DNA from 2 places in the Cobetia sp. SIMBA_158 genome. Region 1 is predicted to be linked to the other one. Evidence: riboswitches for the same ligand, from Rfam matches in the RefSeq annotation. Region 1 holds a riboswitch; the other holds the start of a gene.
What was found. A riboswitch is a leader RNA that binds a small molecule or an ion and turns the genes downstream of it on or off. The one in region 1 is predicted to bind thiamine pyrophosphate.
Positions count from the first base shown of each region.

Region 2: it holds a riboswitch for thiamine pyrophosphate, as region 1 does, so the genes downstream of both, R2R70_RS03625 (ABC transporter ATP-binding protein) here and tenA (thiaminase II) in region 1, are expected to answer to the same signal.

Region 1 covers NZ_JAWJYL010000004.1:180,767-189,230, reverse strand. Annotated here, with positions in the region: gene R2R70_RS08580 (nuclease-related domain-containing protein) at 1-814, shown strand, start outside; gene R2R70_RS08575 (phasin family protein) at 1,294-1,662, shown strand; gene R2R70_RS08570 (peptidylprolyl isomerase) at 1,863-2,141, shown strand; gene thiC (phosphomethylpyrimidine synthase ThiC) at 2,271-4,280, opposite strand; TPP riboswitch at 4,407-4,547, opposite strand; gene tenA (thiaminase II) at 4,707-5,366, opposite strand; TPP riboswitch at 5,513-5,639, opposite strand; gene R2R70_RS08555 (TIGR04282 family arsenosugar biosynthesis glycosyltransferase) at 5,770-6,471, opposite strand; gene R2R70_RS08550 (TIGR04283 family arsenosugar biosynthesis glycosyltransferase) at 6,488-7,300, opposite strand; gene R2R70_RS08545 (PQQ-dependent sugar dehydrogenase) at 7,741-8,464, opposite strand, start outside.
Region 2 covers NZ_JAWJYL010000001.1:792,497-800,960, reverse strand. Annotated here, with positions in the region: gene R2R70_RS03640 (GGDEF domain-containing protein) at 1-436, opposite strand, end outside; gene R2R70_RS03635 (potassium/proton antiporter) at 616-2,325, opposite strand; gene R2R70_RS03630 (hypothetical protein) at 2,463-3,428, opposite strand; TPP riboswitch at 3,593-3,706, shown strand; gene R2R70_RS03625 (ABC transporter ATP-binding protein) at 3,765-4,517, shown strand; gene R2R70_RS03620 (ABC transporter permease) at 4,514-5,281, shown strand; gene R2R70_RS03615 (ABC transporter substrate-binding protein) at 5,428-6,741, shown strand; gene R2R70_RS03610 (MFS transporter) at 6,878-8,152, opposite strand; gene R2R70_RS03605 (alpha/beta fold hydrolase) at 8,143-8,464, opposite strand, start outside.

The DNA.
Region 1 (8,464 bases):
GTTGCCTGTGCGCCTGGGGATGACCCTGCAGCCACAATTGCGCTATCGCATCGTGGTGGCCGATGCGGCTCAGGTCAGTCGGCCGCCGGAAGATATCGTGGACAGTCGTGCGCTGCTGTCCTTCGCGCACCTCAAGCGTCAGTGCCTGCAGGTGAGCGGCAAGACCGCATACGTGACACGGCTGCGCAGTTTTACCCACCGCCTCGATCAGCGCCGCCTGCGCCAGCTGGGGCGCGCCATCGCGACCCAGCATGTGGCCCCCAATACGGATTGGGTGGCGGAGCTGGGCCTGGCCGCTGGCACGCGCGCGACGGATGGCGACGCTGCCACTCAGGTATCCCCGCTGGCCTATCTATGGCAACCGCCGCTATCGCCTGAAGAACTGGCGCGGGCCTCAGGCGATAGCGCTGCCATGGCGGCAGAGTCCGATGACATGGAAGGGGCGTCGGATGACACGACGCTGGCGGTCCAGCGTGGCGTGACATCTACGGCTGCCCTGAAACGGCAGTGCGGTTTTGGGGGACGAGGGCTGCAGGCCGCGCATTGGCAGCCCGAGCACCAGGCCCCGGATCAGGGCAGCCAGGAAGACCCCGCGAGCCCGCAGGCGGCAGGCGAGCAGCCGGGTGCTGCGGCCGACAATCATCAGGGCGCGTCTTCCGCCCAGTCGCAGGATGAGGAAGGCTTGCCGCGCTGTCAGGGCTGTCGGCGATGGCTTTCCACCCAGAGTGTCGACTTCTGTCGCCAGGCAGATCAGGCACGCACGCTGGGCGGGCGCCTGCTCTGCAAACGCTGTCGCGACGCCTCATGCCAGTGAGGCAGCAGCACGGCGCTCTCCTCAAGTTCAGCCTTTCAGCTTCAGGCTTCTGTCTCAGCCCTCTGTCCTAGCCCTCTATCCTCTCAGCCCTATGTCCCAGCACTTTGGCCCAGCACTTTGGCCAGTCTGGCGTTCCAGGGCGTGGTGCAGGGCGTGACGGGGCCCCAAGGCGTCAATTTTCTTTTCGACTTCTGATTGTTTTTCTCCAGTGCAATCAAGCAACTGCATCAACCATGGCGTACAGACCAGTCGTTGCGATGTTTTTGATGTTGCAGTGCAACAAAGACTGTCTTATGCTGCGTTGCAGCGAGGATGGAACCTGGTCGATAGCACTATCTGACCGCGACGGCTTGATAGTGACGGCTTGATAATGATGGCTCGGTCACTACGGTGCACCAGCCCGGTTCAGTCCTGATAACCGAACGGAGCAACGCTCCGGTTCATTTCAGCGTGATGCCAATACCCTGGAGGGTGCCTACATGTTCAATGCCAACTTCGAGAAGTCCGCTCAGCAGTTCGACGATATGTTCCTGTCTCCGCTGCGTGCGTTCAGCGCCCTGAGCATCGATTACAGCGAGAAGCTGATCGGCGCACAGATGGAACTGACCAAGTCCTATGCTGATGCTTCCCTGACCCAGGCGCGTTCCATGCTCGAGATCAAGGACAGCGAAGGTCTGAAGAACTTCGTCAAGGAGCAGCAGGAAACCGTCAAGACTCTGGGCGAGAAGCTGCAGAACGACACCCAGAAAGTGGTCGAGCTGAACCAGGAATACGCCAAGAAAGGTCAGGAACTGGCAGAAAGCAACGCCAAGTCCGCCTCCGAGGCCATGCAGAAAGTCGCCAAGTAAGCGACTGCTGCCGACGCTCTCAGGCGAGCGTCCCCAACGCCCACTCGGTCTTCCGGGTGGGCGTTCGCGTGTCTGGAGCATCGCTGAGCAGGTGGGGAGGCGCGCGACGCTAGCGGCGAGCGCTGCCTTGGGCCACAATGACCTGCCACGCCGCTGGTGATTGCCGGCAGCATTTATTCGATCAGTGACAGGTGATAGACATGGCACAGGCCACAGCGCGTCATATTCTCGTTTCCAGCGAAGAACAGTGTGCAGCTCTCAAGACCGAAATCGAGAACGGCCGCGATTTCGCTGATGCCGCTCGCGAGCACTCCTCCTGCCCGTCCGGCCGCAGTGGCGGCGACCTGGGCGCCTTCGGCCCGGGCATGATGGTCAAGGAATTCGACGAAGTCGTGTTCAGCGCCCCGATCAACACGGTGCAGGGCCCGGTGAAGACCCAGTTCGGTTATCACCTGCTGGAAGTCACCAGCCGCACGTGAGCCTTCTGTCACGCTCATGAGATGTCATGAGCCCCTGGCAGGATGTGACGAAAACGCCCCGACCATCACTGGTCGGGGCGTTTTTTGTGTCGCTCGGAAAGTCAGCCTTCCTGTACGTCAGGCGCTTGGCTAGACCTCCTGATAGAGCTGGCTGCCTTCACGCTTGAACTTGTCGGCCTGCTCCTGCATGCCGGTCATCACGCTGTCGGCATCGCCGGTCAGGCCATGCTCATTGGCGTAATCACGCACTTCCTGGGTGATCTTCATCGAGCAGAACTTCGGCCCGCACATGGAGCAGAAGTGGGCGACCTTGGCCGAGTCCTTGGGCAGCGTCTCGTCGTGGAAGCTGCGCGCGGTGTCCGGGTCCAGGCCCAGATTGAACTGGTCTTCCCAGCGGAACTCGAAGCGTGCCTTGGAGAGCGCATTGTCACGGCGTTGCGCGCCCGGGTGGCCCTTGGCCAGATCGGCGGCATGCGCGGCGATCTTGTAGGTGATGATACCGGTCTTGACGTCGTCCTTGTTGGGCAGGCCCAGGTGCTCCTTGGGGGTCACGTAGCAGAGCATGGCGCAGCCGAACCAGCCGATCATCGCGGCCCCGATGCCGGAGGTGATGTGGTCGTAGCCCGGGGCGATGTCGGTGGTCAGCGGGCCGAGGGTGTAGAAGGGCGCCTCGTCACACTCGCTGAGCTGCTTGTCCATGTTCTCCTTGATCAGGTGCATCGGCACGTGACCCGGGCCCTCGATCATGACCTGGACATCGTGCTGCCAGGCGATCTTCGTCAACTCGCCGAGCGTCTCGAGCTCACCGAACTGGGCGGCGTCATTGGCATCGGCCACCGAGCCCGGGCGCAGGCCATCGCCCAGTGACAGACTGATGTCGTAGGCCTTGCAGATCTCGCAGATGTCCTCGAAGTGGCGATAGAGGAAGCTTTCCTCGTGATGCGCCAGACACCACTTGGCCATGATCGAGCCGCCGCGCGAGACGATGCCGGTCACGCGGCTGGCGGTCAGCGGCACATAGCGCAGCAGGACGCCGGCGTGGATGGTGAAGTAGTCGACGCCTTGCTCGGCCTGCTCGATCAGCGTGTCGCGGAAGATCTCCCAGTCGAGGTTCTCGGCCACGCCATCGACCTTCTCCAGCGCCTGATAGATCGGCACCGTGCCGATGGGCACGGGAGAATTGCGCAGAATCCATTCACGGGTCTCGTGGATGTTGGCGCCGGTCGAGAGATCCATCACGGTGTCGGAACCCCAGCGGATCGCCCAGGTCATCTTGTCGACCTCTTCCTCGATGGAGGAGGTGACCGCCGAGTTGCCCAGGTTGCCGTTGACCTTCACCAGGAAGTTGCGGCCGATGATCATCGGCTCGCTTTCCGGGTGATTGATATTGGCGGGAATGATGGCGCGGCCGCGGGCGACTTCCTCACGCACGAATTCGGCGGTGATCTCGTCGGGCAGGTTGGCGCCGAAGCTGTGGCCCGGGTGCTGGTGGCCCAGAATGCTCTCGACGGATTCGCTGCCCTGATATTCCTCACGCAGCGCGATACGACGCTGGTTCTCGCGAATCGCGATGTATTCCATCTCGGGGGTGATGATGCCCTGACGCGCGTAGTGCAGCTGGGTGACATTCTTGCCCGGCAGGGCGCGACGCGGGCGGTGGTCCAGCTCGAAGCGCAGTGACGACAGGCGCAGGTCGGCCTGGCGCACGCGGCCATATTCACTGCTCAGCTGATTGAGCTGTTCGGTATCACCGCGTTCCTCGATCCACTTCTCGCGCAGCGGCGCCAGACCCCGGCGGATGTCGATCTCGACCGCCGGATCGGTGTAGGGGCCGGAGGTATCGTAGACGACGATCGGCGGGTTCTCTTCCAAGCCGCTGGAGGTCTGGGTCGGCGAGCAGCCGATCTCGCGCATGGGCACGCGGATGTCCGGACGGGAGCCTTCGATATAGATCTTGCGCGAGCCGCTGAGCGGCGCGATGGCGGCGGCGTCGACTTGTGCTTCGCTGGCGAGGTGGCGGCTGCCATCCTTGCGACCGGCACGCGCGCGTGCCTTGGGGGCAGCATCAGGCTGCGAGGCGAGCGGTGACTCGGCGGCGTTGGTGGCTTGCGGGTCTTGTGTCGTCGGGGCAGTGCTCATGCAGGTCTCCTCAAAGGGCGACGTCACGGCTGACGTCATCATGGGAAGACCGTGCGCAGGGAGAGGATGGTCGTCGCCGACTCCTTGCCAGCAGGTGGCCCGGGAGCGAGGCGGCCGCGCGTAGCGGCTGGCCATCAGCTTGATTCCTACGCCGGTCCTAACCGGTTCAGGTTCCACGGGACCCCTTGCTGGCAAGCTCGCGCGTCAGGGCGGCGAAGCATGCATGCAGGATCTCAGCCGGTTCCACCGGCACCCCGTCAAGCGTGTGCAGATTTCAATGCGAGAGGGTGTTGCCCGAAGCGTCAGGCTTGCCACGGGGAGCATTCTCGCATCCAGGCTCTGTTGGCCTGTCAGTCGTGCCATCCATGGGGATGGCGTCATCCCGAGCGGCTCATGGCGAGTGCCGGGACGTCAGTCTGTCATGACTCAAGCGCGATCGAGGCCCATCTGCCAGAAGTCGATCTCGAGTCGCGTGGCGTCCCGGAAGACATCGACCAGTTCACCCAATCGACGCTCCGAGACCTCCGAGAGCCGCGCATCCAGCCATTCACGCTCGGCTTCGACGGCTTCCTTGAAGTCATCGCTTGAGTACATCGCGATCCAGTCCGCGTACGGGTTGTTCTCGATCTCGGTGGTGTCCTGATCGAGCAGCCACTCGGCGATCTCGCCGTAGCCGATCAGGCAGGGCGCGAGCGCCACGTGCAGGTCGAGCAGGTCGCCGCGTTGGCCGCAATCGAGCACGTAACGGGTATAGGCCAGGGTGGCGCGGGATTCCGGCAGCTCGCTCAGGTCATCCTCGCTGATGCCCCACTCGCTGCAGTAGCCGATATGCAGATCGAGCTCGGTATTGAGGATGGTGTCGAGACTGGCCGTGGCCTGACGCAGCTCCGCGAGGGTGCGGCTCTTGTAGGCGGCCAGCGCCCAGGCGCGTGCGAAGTGGATCAGGAACAGGTAGTCCTGCTGCAGGTAATGGCGGAAGGACTCCTCCGGCAGATGACCTTCGCCCAGCTGGCGAACGAAGTCGTGCTCGAGATAGTCACGCCATTCCTCGGCGCAGGCACTGGTCAGGTCGTTGAAACTAGGCATGACGCATCCCTCGGTGAGCGTGCTGACGACCCGTGATGGGGCGGCAGGTCTCTGGCGCAAGCGTGGCCAGTACCGGAACAGGAGCAGGGGAAAAGCGGGGGAGGTGCCGACAGTCACCGTGAGAAAGTGGTGACGATATCGAGTGGCATCGCTTCGCGCTTGATCCCTACGCCGGTACTAGCCGGATCAGGTTCGGCGGGATCGTCATTCACGCAAGGACATTGCCTGCGCATGACATCTCAGCCGGTCTTACCGGCACCCCGTCAAGCTGTGACATATGAGTCACGATGCAGCGAGTGTAACAGCCCTGCGGCGCAGAAGAAGGGCAGTGTGAGCAAAAATGCATACGACTTTGGGAGGCATGCCGAAGGTGTGAAGAGCCTCAAGCGGGTTCATGAAAGCCTCAAGCGGCAAGGTCGGCCATGAGTGCCGGCAGGTGGCGCGACAGTCGCGCAAGGTCACGTGGCTCATCGACATCCCAGCTGATCGGCAGGCAAGCGGCCGTTCTCCCGGCCTGTGCCAGCAGCGCCAGGGTATCCCGGCAGACATGGGCATGACTCCAGCGGGGCAGCAGGAAGGCTTGCGGGCAGGGCGCCTTGAGGCCGATCAAGCCATAGCCGCCATCGTCGGTGGGCTGTAGCACCGCGTCGTGAGTGCGCAGTCTGTGGACTGCCTCGCGCAGGCGCTGGCTGTCCAGCGCCGGCAGGTCGGAGCCCATCAGCAACACCGGCCCCTCGGGCAGATGTCGGGCCATGGCCCGAGACATTCGCTCACCGAGCTCCCCCTGCGGCTGTGTCTCGAAGGTGAGGTCGGCAGAGGCATCGACAACGCTTCGCAGCCCGGCTTCCAGTGCTGCTCGCAGGGCGGTCTGTTCAGGGGGCTGACTCGACGGCTCGGCAGAGGGCGTCAGCATCACCACGACCTTGCCGAGGCGCGCGGCGCAGGCGTGGTCAACGATATGGCTCAGCATCCGCTCATAGAGTCGAGCTGCGCCCTCGGGGCCGAGTGCGGGAATCAGGCGTGTCTTGCAGTGGCCGGCGATGGGCAGGCGACCGAAGATGATGAGAGTCGGGCGCACCTCTGACGCGGCATCAGCTGTGGGCAAGGTAGGCAACGCCGTATCACGCATGGGGCATGCCGCGCTGCTCACAGGCCTGCGCCGCGGCGCGATAGCCGTAAAGGCGTGCCAGGCGTGCAGGGGAGACGCCACACCAGGCCGCCAGCCGCAGTCCCCACATCTTGACGATGGTGCGCCAGACGCCGTGGGTCTCCCAGCGTCGACCGCTGGTCGTGACACGCGCCGTCAGGTTCATTGGCGGGGTCAGATGCTTGAGCTGGGCACTCAGCCAGATATCTTCCATCAGTGGCATGTCGGCAAAGCCGCCGATGGCCTCGAAGGTCGAACGCTGCACGAACTGGGTCTGGTCGCCCGTGCTGATGCTGGTCAGCCGCGAGCGCAGATTCATCATGGCGGCGATCATCGGTAACCACGGCGACTCGCCCTTGATGCTGACATCGAAGCGGCCCCAGTCGCTGCGGCGATGCGTCGTGACGGCCTCCTTGAGCAATGCCAGCGCATTGTCGGGCAAGTCGGTATCGGCATGCAGAAACAGCAGCCATTCTCCGCGTGCACGCGCGGCTCCGGCATTCATCTGGCGTGCCCGGCCCGGTTCAGTGCTCAGCACGGCATCACACAGCGGTCGGGCCAGTGAGGGGGTGCCATCCGTCGAGCCGCCATCCACCACGATCACTTCACAGTCCCCGCCCGCGCGCAGGCGACTCAGGGCAATCAGGGTTTGCACGATGCCGGCTGCCTCGTCATGCACCGGCATCACGATGCTCAGCCAGGGAGCGCGCGTCAGGTGCGTGCATGTGCTCGACAGGGAGTCCCGGTTGGCGGGCGTCTGTGATGCTGGGGGTGGCTGCTGGTTCATGGCGGCAGGCTCCGACGATGGCGTATTCGTTGGATCATACGCAGGAGTTCGTAGGCTGGATGCACGAGCGAGAGACGCTCTCTCAGCGCGTCATCGTTCATTAAACGCTTGGCGTCGACCCAGTGTCGCTCCATGGACACACAATGCCTAGCTGGCCATTGGGTGCATGCGGGGATACAGGACTACATTTCTGTAATTCGAAGGCGGGGCATGCAAGGCAGGTTTTCAGTATCTGCAGCAGGCAAGCGCTGCATTCATCGGCCCTATTCATAGGCCCTCTGCCAGGCAGCTCCTGGAAAGAGAGCCTGGAAAGAGAGCCTGGAAAGAGAGCCTGGAAAGAGAGCCTGAAGAGAGTGCTTGGACAGAGGGCTTGGAGAGAGCGCGTGAATAAGGGCCAGGGCCTCGGTTATCAAAAGCCCGTTCTGCTGGAGGTCAGGCCATCAATCGAAGGTGAGGCGATAGAGGCCAGCCGCGCCGCTATCCGAGGTGAAGTACAGGCTGCCATCAGGGCCGAACAGGACATCGAGCGGGCGAATCCAGCGCTGGCCGCTGCTGCTGTCCTGCAGACCGGTCAGCACCGGCACCAGGCGTGCTTCAGTGTCTGGCGTCGCCAGCTTGAGGCCCAGCAGGCGAGGCTCACGGCGGCTGGCCGGGTCACCCGCGGCGTTGCCGGAGGGCGCCGTGCCCCAGCTGCCGTGGACTGCCACCACGACATCCATGTCAGAAGACAATGGATGCTCTGGCGGTACCACCGCGATTCCCATTGGTGCACTGCGAGCGGGGATCTCGGCCAGTGGCGCTGCAATCTCGCCACGCTCGCGCGGTGAATCGTTCGTGATGCAGTCATCCGCCTGCCAGCGGCCATCGACCCACTGATACCAGGGCATGCCATGGAAGCTGCCTTCGCGGGCTGCGACCACCAGCTCGCTAGGTTGCTCATAGCCCCAGTGGTCGGGCCCGTTGTTGGTGGCCAGCAGACGCGGCTCATCTTCCCTACCTGGCTGCCAGGCGAGGCCTACCGGGTTGCGCAGCCCGCTGGCCCAGGGCTGCCAGTGCGGGACATCGCCGGATTCCTCAAGGCGCAGCACGCCACCGCGGCGTTCACTGAAGGAGTAGCCCTGCTCGCTGCCTGAAAGGTATTGATTCGAGCAATTGCCCTGGATG
Region 2 (8,464 bases), on a different contig from region 1:
AGGCCAGCAGCGGCATGCTCAGGCAGGCGGCGCACAGAAGAACGCGCCGCATGAACGACATGCGGATCGAGTAGATGCACAGCAAGGCGCCGAAGTAGAAGTAGTCGAACCCGGCCTCCGAGCCGAAATAGCGCAACGAGAAACTGATCTGCGCGCAGGTGCCCAGCGCCATCAGCGTGGCCGCCAGGGCTTCACGGCGAGCACGGTGCAGCTGCAGGCAGACCAGATCGACGATCAGCATCGCCAGATTCAGCGCCAGAATGCCCATCTCGCCCAGCCATAACAGCAGGATGGCGTAGAGCAGATGGCAGCTGACCGCCAGCACGTAGACCACGTTGAAGGTGGCATGAAAGGTCTTCTCATCCGCCGTGAGTCCGGGCGGGAATTGCTCGAATCGTCGCAGAAAGCCCGCGAGATGAGGATGTGGGCTGGCCATGTAGTCACCTCCTTGTCGCTGGCCACAATCGGTGGCCAGGCGCTGTCACGGACAAATTGGCCTGACATCAACAGAATACGATATTGATGAGTCCAAACACGACGCCCCCATTACACGCAGTGCAATGGGGGCGTCGTAGTGTGTGAAGCGTAGGCGCAGGTCCTGACACAGATTCAGGCTCAGTGCAGTCGCAGGCCGACCTTGGTGATGCGATTGCCTTCCACCTCGTTCACCACCCAGTGGATGCCATGCCAGTCGACATCGTCGCCGACCACCGGCACCCCGCCGACTCGCCGGGTAATGAATTCGGCGATGGTCAGGTGGTGCTCGCCCTGGGAGAGCGTCAAGCCGTAGACATCGGCGATATCCTGCATGTTGGCATCGCCTTCCAGCGTGAAGGTCCCGAAGAAGGCACGTTGCTCGTGCTGCAGACTCTCGCCATTGAACATGCGATTGAGGCTCGGCACATCACACGAGCGCCCCACCACGCACAGCACATCCTGCTGATGCAGACAGGTGCTGCCCTTGGGGTGGATCAACACCTTGTTGCGGAACAGCGCCCCGACCTTGGCCCCCGACGGGAAGCGCAGCATGCGCAGCGCCACGCCTTCCAGCGCCGTGTTGTCGACGCGATAGACCAGCATCTCGTAGTCATTGACCGGCATGATACCGAGCAGGTTGCGGCGACTGGGCTGTGCGCCCGGCGGCACCACCACCCGCAGCTTGCGGGCCATCGGCGCCAGCGACGAGCCCTGCACCAGCAGCGAGATGATGACCACGAAGAAGGCGACATTGAAGTAGAGACCGGCATTCTCGACCCCGGTGATCACCGGGAAGATCGCCAGCACGATCGGCACCGCCCCTCGCAACCCGACCCAGCTGATGAACCACAACTCACGCCAGCGGAAGCGGAAGAACGGCTTGAGACACAGGATGACCGCCAGCGGGCGCACCACCAGAATCAGCGCCACGCTGAGGATGGCGGCCGGCAGCGCGAACTGCAGCATGGTCGAGGGCGAGACCAGAAGGCCCAGCATCAGGAACAGCACGATCTGCGAGAGGTGCGCCAGGCCATCATGCACCGGCAGGATGTGCTCCAGATGCCGGCCGGGGTGATTGCCGATCATCAGACCGCACAGATAGATGGCGAGGAAACCGCTGCCGCCCATCTCGTTGGTGGTGGCAAACAGGCTCAGGCCCAGCGCCAGCGCCAGCAGCGAATAGAGGCCGGGCGCGAGGTCCAGATAGCGCATCAGACGGGCGATCAGCCAGCCACCGGCGATCCCCATGGCGGCGCCGACACCGAACTGCAGCAGGAAGCTCATGATGCCCGACGCGACGCCGGAGAGCTGACCGGTCAGGATCTCGGCCAGCGTGATGGTCAGGAAGATCGCCATCGGGTCGTTGGTGCCAGACTCGATTTCCAGCGTCGCACCGACACGCTCATTGAGGTGGACACCCTGGCCGCCCAGCAGCGAGAAGACCGCCGCGGCATCGGTGGAGCCGACGATGGCCCCGACCAGCAGGCCTTCGATCAGGGTGAGGTCAAACAGCCACATGGCCAGAAGGCCCACCAGGCCGCTGGTCATGAAGACCCCGACGGTGGCCAGCACCAGTGCCGGTTTCAGGCCGGCACGAAACGTGGACAGCCGCGTGCGCAGGCCGCCGTCGAGCAGGATGAGCGCCAGCGCCAGGTTGCCGATCATGTAAGCGGATGAGGCATCGTCGAACTGGATGCCCAGCACGCCATCTTCACCCGCCAGCATGCCAAGGCCGAGGAACAGCAGTAGCAGCGGCATGCCAAGACGCGCCGAGACGCGGCTGGCCAACACGCTCAAGGCGATCAGCGTGCCTGCCAGCAAGAAATAATAATTCAGGTTCTCTACCACGAGTGCTCCCCCGCCAAGCCCTACATCAGATCTCGAGTGACGTCCACGACGACTCACCCACAGTATTCCATGTCAGCGATGGGGCTGCAGAGAAATTTCACACCTTTCATGTACTTGCAGCGTGCAGCACGCGGATTTCACGCCAGGCTGCGCGGCGAGACCCAGGCTGGGGCTGCCGCAAGCTCAGCATAGGACCGCGGACCGAAGGCCTCCATCGCCCACAGCAGCGCACGACACAGCTCACGCTGGCCATCGAGATCGATCATGCGCCCATGGCGCGAATAGCCCTTCATGAAGGCCTGACGCTGCTCCGGCGTTTCCAGCAGCAACTCCACCAGCGCCCAGTCGAACTCGATCGGTGCCCACACCAGCGCTTCCCAATCGCTCCATACCCAGCCAGTGGCGGCGCACAGATATTGATCGGCGCGCATGTCCGGCAGACACCACACCGCGCGAGTCGGTGCCGGGAAGGTGCGCTTGAGCAGCGCGCCAAGCTCCGCGCGACGCGGGTGATGGGCGAGAAAGCGCGTGACGCGGGTATTCCAGTGCAATAGCGGCATCGGCTGCGCCAGCGGCTGACCGAAGCCCGACACCGTATCCTGATGCAGGCGACCGAGCTGGTCGCCCAGCAGCTCACAGAAGGTGATGCTGAGATCACTCGGCTGCCCGCTGGACCACGGCAGGTGCCAGATGGGCGCGCCATCGAGGCGCCCGAGAAAGGTCAGGGGCAGTGGCGGAATCGGCAGACGCGCGGGCAAGGCGCCCGCCAGTCGCGTCAGCCCCTCCGGCGTCGCCCAGCGATCGGCGCCGAAGACCCCGCGCATGGCGCGCCAGAAGGGGTCATGGTCTGGGCCGGTGCGCGCCAGCTTGATGAGGCCGGGCGTGCCGCCACGCTGGCGCCATAGCCAGTTGGCGCTATCCGGCCAGGCGAGTGCCAACGGCTCGAGCGGTTGACCCAGATAGGTCGAGAGCCGGCGGGTCAGTGACTCCTCGGGCCAGCCCCTGGGCACGGGGCGCGGCTCGCCCATGGCCTCAGCCGTGCTCGGCCGCCGTGGGGGAACGGGATAACTGGAACAGGTCGAGAGATCCGGTGTGTCGGGCATGATGATCTCCTTGGGCTACACGTCTTGTTACAGTAATCCTCAGCATACCCAAGGCGTGGCACATCGGCATAGTCCGTTTCGCACGCCACCTCTGCTCTGCCCACCTGACCCGCCCCCTGACCCGCGTCGGACAAGACACCGGCAAGACAGTGACGTTACACTGTCGGCCTGGATGGGGGTGCCCGAGGATGGGCTGAGAGCCGCAGCGATACGTCGCGCGACAACCCCTGGAACCTGATCCGGTTGATACCGGCGGAGGGAATCCCCGACGCGTGCCCTGCATGGCGCGTCACCTGCTTCCTCCTGCCGGCACGCCGCCTGACCACGGAATTGCCTGTGTCGCTGGGACTCACCCTCAACAACGCACGAATCGATTACGCCGGCCACACGCTGTTCCGCGATATTTCCGCGCGTCTGGAGGCCGGTAGCTGGACGGCACTGCTGGGGCGCTCCGGCTGCGGCAAGAGTTCGCTGCTGCGCCTGCTGGCCGGTCTGGAAATGTCAGACCTCCACCAGCTCGACCTCGTCACCGATGACGGTCAGCCGCTGACCGACCGCGTGGCCTGGATGGCGCAGCAGGACCTGCTGCTGCCGTGGCGGCGCGTCATCGACAACCTGTGGCTGGGCGATGACCTGCGCCGGCGGCCGCGCAATCGCGAACTCGCTCATGAACTGCTGGCCGCGGTCGGGCTTGAGGGCCGTGAGCAGGCCTGGCCGGACGCCCTCTCCGGCGGTCAGCGCCAGCGCGTCGCCCTCGCCCGCACGCTCTACCAGCAGGCGCCGGTCGTGATGATGGACGAGCCGTTCTCGGCGGTGGATGCCATCACCCGTCTGGAGCTGCATGATCTGGCCAGCCGCCTGCTCAAGGGCCGCACCGTCCTGATGGTGACCCATGATCCGCTTGAGGCATTGCGCCTCGCCGATCAGCTGCTGGTGCTGCGCCCCTCGAGCCTCCCGGGCCACGGCGCCGAGCTGGAACGCCTGCCAGGGCTTGGCGCCGCACGCCCGGTGCCGCTGGATGACCCGGCCCTGCCACCGGCGCAGGCGCAACTGATAGCCCGCCTGCGTGATAGCGAGGAGGCCGCATGAAACGTCTGCACGCCATGCGTCACCTCGTCATCAGCGCGCTGCTCCTGCTGGGGCTTTGGCAGCTGATCATTGCCGTTACCGCCGTACCGCCCTACATTCTGCCCACGCCGCAGGCCGTGCTCGAGGTGCTGATCCAGAAGGCGCCGTTGCTGGCCCATCACGCTGGCGTCACCATCAGCGAGATACTGGCCGGGCTGGTGCTGGGCATTCTGCTCGGCCTTGCCACCGCGCTGGCGTTGGCCTTCATTCCCCGCCTGCGCCGCACCCTGCTGCCGATGCTGCTGATCAGCCAGGTGATACCGCTGTTCGCGATCGCGCCGCTGCTGGTGCTGTGGCTCGGCTATGACATGCTGTCCAAGGTGGTGATGGCGACACTGATCATCTACTTCCCGGTCGCCTCTACCGGCTACGACGGCCTGCGTCAGACCCAGCAGGGCTGGCTGGATCTTGCCCATACCCTGGGTGCCAGCCCATGGCGCCGACTGATCCACATCCAGCTGCCCGCCGCGCTGCCGGCACTGGCCTCCGGCATACGCATGGCCGCGACCGCTGCCCCCATCGGCGCCGTCATCGGGGAATGGGCCGGTGCCAGTCAGGGGCTGGGCTATCTGATGCTCAACGCCAACGCGCGCATGGAGATCGATCTGATGTTCGCCGCCCTGCTGGTGCTGGTCGCCTTCTCCCTGCTGCTCTATTTCTCGCTGGATGCGCTGCTGCGCGTCCTGATGCCTTGGCATCGCGACCGGCTGACACATCTGAGCTGACACGCCTGGGCTTCGAGTAACTACCGCAAGACCGCAAGATCGCGTAACCGAAAGACGCAACGACGCTCGACACAAATTGCATGAGCCTGACGACTGCCGCCCACGAACGGCAGCACCACTACCCTGTGATCACAAGGAACTCCGCCATGTCTCTTTCGTCATCGGCGCCACGGCGCAAAGCGCAGCCGACACGTTCACCGCGTGCCTCGCTGCTGTCCACCGCCTTCGCCACCCTGCTGACCACGCTGTGCCTGAGCAGCCTGCCAGCCACCGCCATGTCGGCCCACGCCGCCGACGCAGAACCCGCCACCAGCACCCAGTCAGCCCCGGAAATCGTCGCTCAACAGGCCGAGGTCGGAGTGAACGGCGACTCGGCCGACTCGGCCGCCTCGGCGCCGGTGGCAAGCCAGGAAGCCGTGGAAGCGACCGCCGGCGCCGCTGAGCAGGCCAAGAACGGTGCTGAACCGGCCGCGGATGCCCCGCCAGCCGCCAGCGACGAACAGAACGCTGATGGTGACTCGAAGGGCGCCGCCAATGACGCTACCAAGGACGCCGCCACCGCCGAGCAGCCGCTGACGCAGTTCAAGGTCATGCTCGACTGGTACACCAACCCCGGCCACGCCCCGCTGGTGCTGGCGCAGGAGCTGGGTCTGTTCAAGAAGCACGGCCTTGATGTCGAGCTGATCGCCCCCGCCGATCCGAGCGTGCCGCCCAAGCTGGCCGCCGCCGAGCGCGTCGACATCGCCATCAGCTATCAGCCGCAGCTGCACCTGCAGATCGATCAGGGCCTGCCGCTGGTGCGTATCGGCACCCTGGTCGCCACGCCGCTGAATGTGGTGGTGGTGCGCGCCGATAGCGACATCCAGTCGGTCGCCGACCTCAAGGGCAAGCGGGTCGGCTACTCGGTGGGCGGTGTCGAGGAAGTGCTGCTCTCCACCATGCTGCAGCACAGCGGCCTGACGCTGGATGACATCACGCTGATCAACGTCAACTTCTCGCTGACGCCGTCACTGCTGACGCGCAAGGTCGATGCCGTCACCGGCGCCTTCCGCAACTTCGAGCTGGCCCAGATGGCCCAGGAAGGCGTCAAGGGCCGCGCCTTCTACATCGAGGAAGAAGGCGTGCCGACCTATGACGAGCTGATCTTCGTCGCCAACAGCGACAGCTACGAGCGCAAGCAGGCACAGTACGCAGGCTTCCTCGCCGCCGTCGGCGAAGCCACCGCCTGGATCATCAACCATCCTGACCAGGGCTGGGAGATGTTCCGCGACTCCGACCCGGCACTGGATACCGAGCTCAACAAGGAAGCCTGGTACGCCACCCTGCCGCGCTTCGCGCTGCGTCCTGCCGCGCTGGATGCAGGCCGCTATCGTGACTTCGAGGACTTCCTGTTCGAACGCGGCATGATCAAGAAGCGCCAGTCGCTGAGCCATCTGGCCGTCGACGTCAACGCGCCCTGAGGCGTTGAGCGCCCAGAGCTCTTGAAACGCTGAGCGCTTGCGCGCCCCATGCAAAACGCCCTGCCGGAGATTCCGACAGGGCGTTTTGGGTTCAGGAGCGGCTCGCTCTCGCCGTCTTGTGCCTATTCCACAAGCGCTAGCGGCGTGCCAGGCGACGCGACAGCCACAGGATCTGCAGCGGCTGAATCACCAGCGCGACCATCAGCACCGCGACCAGCAACGGCATGCCTTCCAACGCGCCGCTCGGGGTGCTGACCAACAGTCCGGCGCCCACATAGCTGCCGGCGGCGGAGCTCAGATGCTGCACGGCACTCTGGGTGCTGGTGAAGGCCGCTCGCTCGTGGTCGGCGGGAATGAAGCTGTTGAGCGTATTCTGGGTCACACGCCGCGCCGACGAGAACAGCATGTAGGCGCCGAAGCCGATCCAGATCAGCGACGGCCCCGGCGAATGCAGCAGGAAGGCCCAGCCGACCAGCGCCGTCATCAGGCAGGTGATGGTGCCCGGCCAGACACAGCCATAGCGATCACACAGCCGTCCCGTCAGCTGCATGCCGACCAGCGACAGCCCGCCACCGATCATGTAGAGCCCACCGAGATCCTCGCGCGGCAGGCCCAGATTGAACAGCAGATAGCTTGCCAGGTTGGGAATCACCAGGAAGTTGCTGAACATCGCCGTGGCGATCAGCGCCAGCCCCAGCCGATGGTCGGGCTGGGCCAGGATGTTCAGGATCGTGGTGCCCTTGCGGCTGCGCTGACGCGTCTCGGGGTTATCGAGATGGCCGCGGATCGGCGGCAGTATCCAGGCCAGCAGCCCGCACACCAGCAGTGCCAACAGCGCCACGGCGCGAAATGGCGCCTGCCAGCCGAAGCCCTGCGACAGCCACAGCGCAAACGGCAGCCCCAGCACCGAGGCCACCGAGAAAGCGCCCATCACCAGGCCCATGGCGCGCCCCCGGCGTACTCCCGGCACCACGTCGATCACGATGGCCAGCGCCGTCGCCGCCGCCGGCCCGCCGAACAGGCCGCCCAGCATGCGCGCCGCCAGCAGGGTCTCGAAGTCGGTGGCGAAGCTGGCGATCAGGTGACAGAGCGCCGCGCCGAACAGGAAGCCCAGCACCGCCCAGCGCCGGTCGAAGCGATCGGCGTGTCGCGTCCACAGTAGAGTGCCCACCGCGGCGGCCAGCGGATAACTGCCGACGATATAGCCGAGGTGGTCCAGCGGAATGCCCAGCGAAGTGGCAAAGTCGGGGCCCAGCGCCATCACCATGGTGAAGCCCATAATGACGGCGAACTGCAGCAGGGTGACCAGCGCCACCACCAGGCGCTCGTGGGTGGTCACGGGCGGGATGACCCGCTCGCTCGCGGCCGGCTGACGATTTTCGGAGTGGCGGCTCGGCGTACTCAAGCGCATGCGACGCGATCAAGGAACGCCACCACCGCCTGCTGGAACTCGCTGGCACGCTCGGCGTGCAGCCAATGGCCGGCCTCCAGCGAGTCGTCTTCCAACGCAGGGAAGTGCTCGCGCATCGTCGCCAGGCCCTCGGCCTGCACGTAGTTGGAGCGCGAGCCCCACAGCAGCAATGCCGGCAACTCGACCGGCCCCTGACCGTGCGGCGCCTCGACGATCTGCGGGTAGCCCGCCGCGATATGGTCCAGCCCGACGCGCCAGCCCATGGCGCCATCGTCGAGACGCACCAGATTGGTGGCGAGGAACTGGCGAATG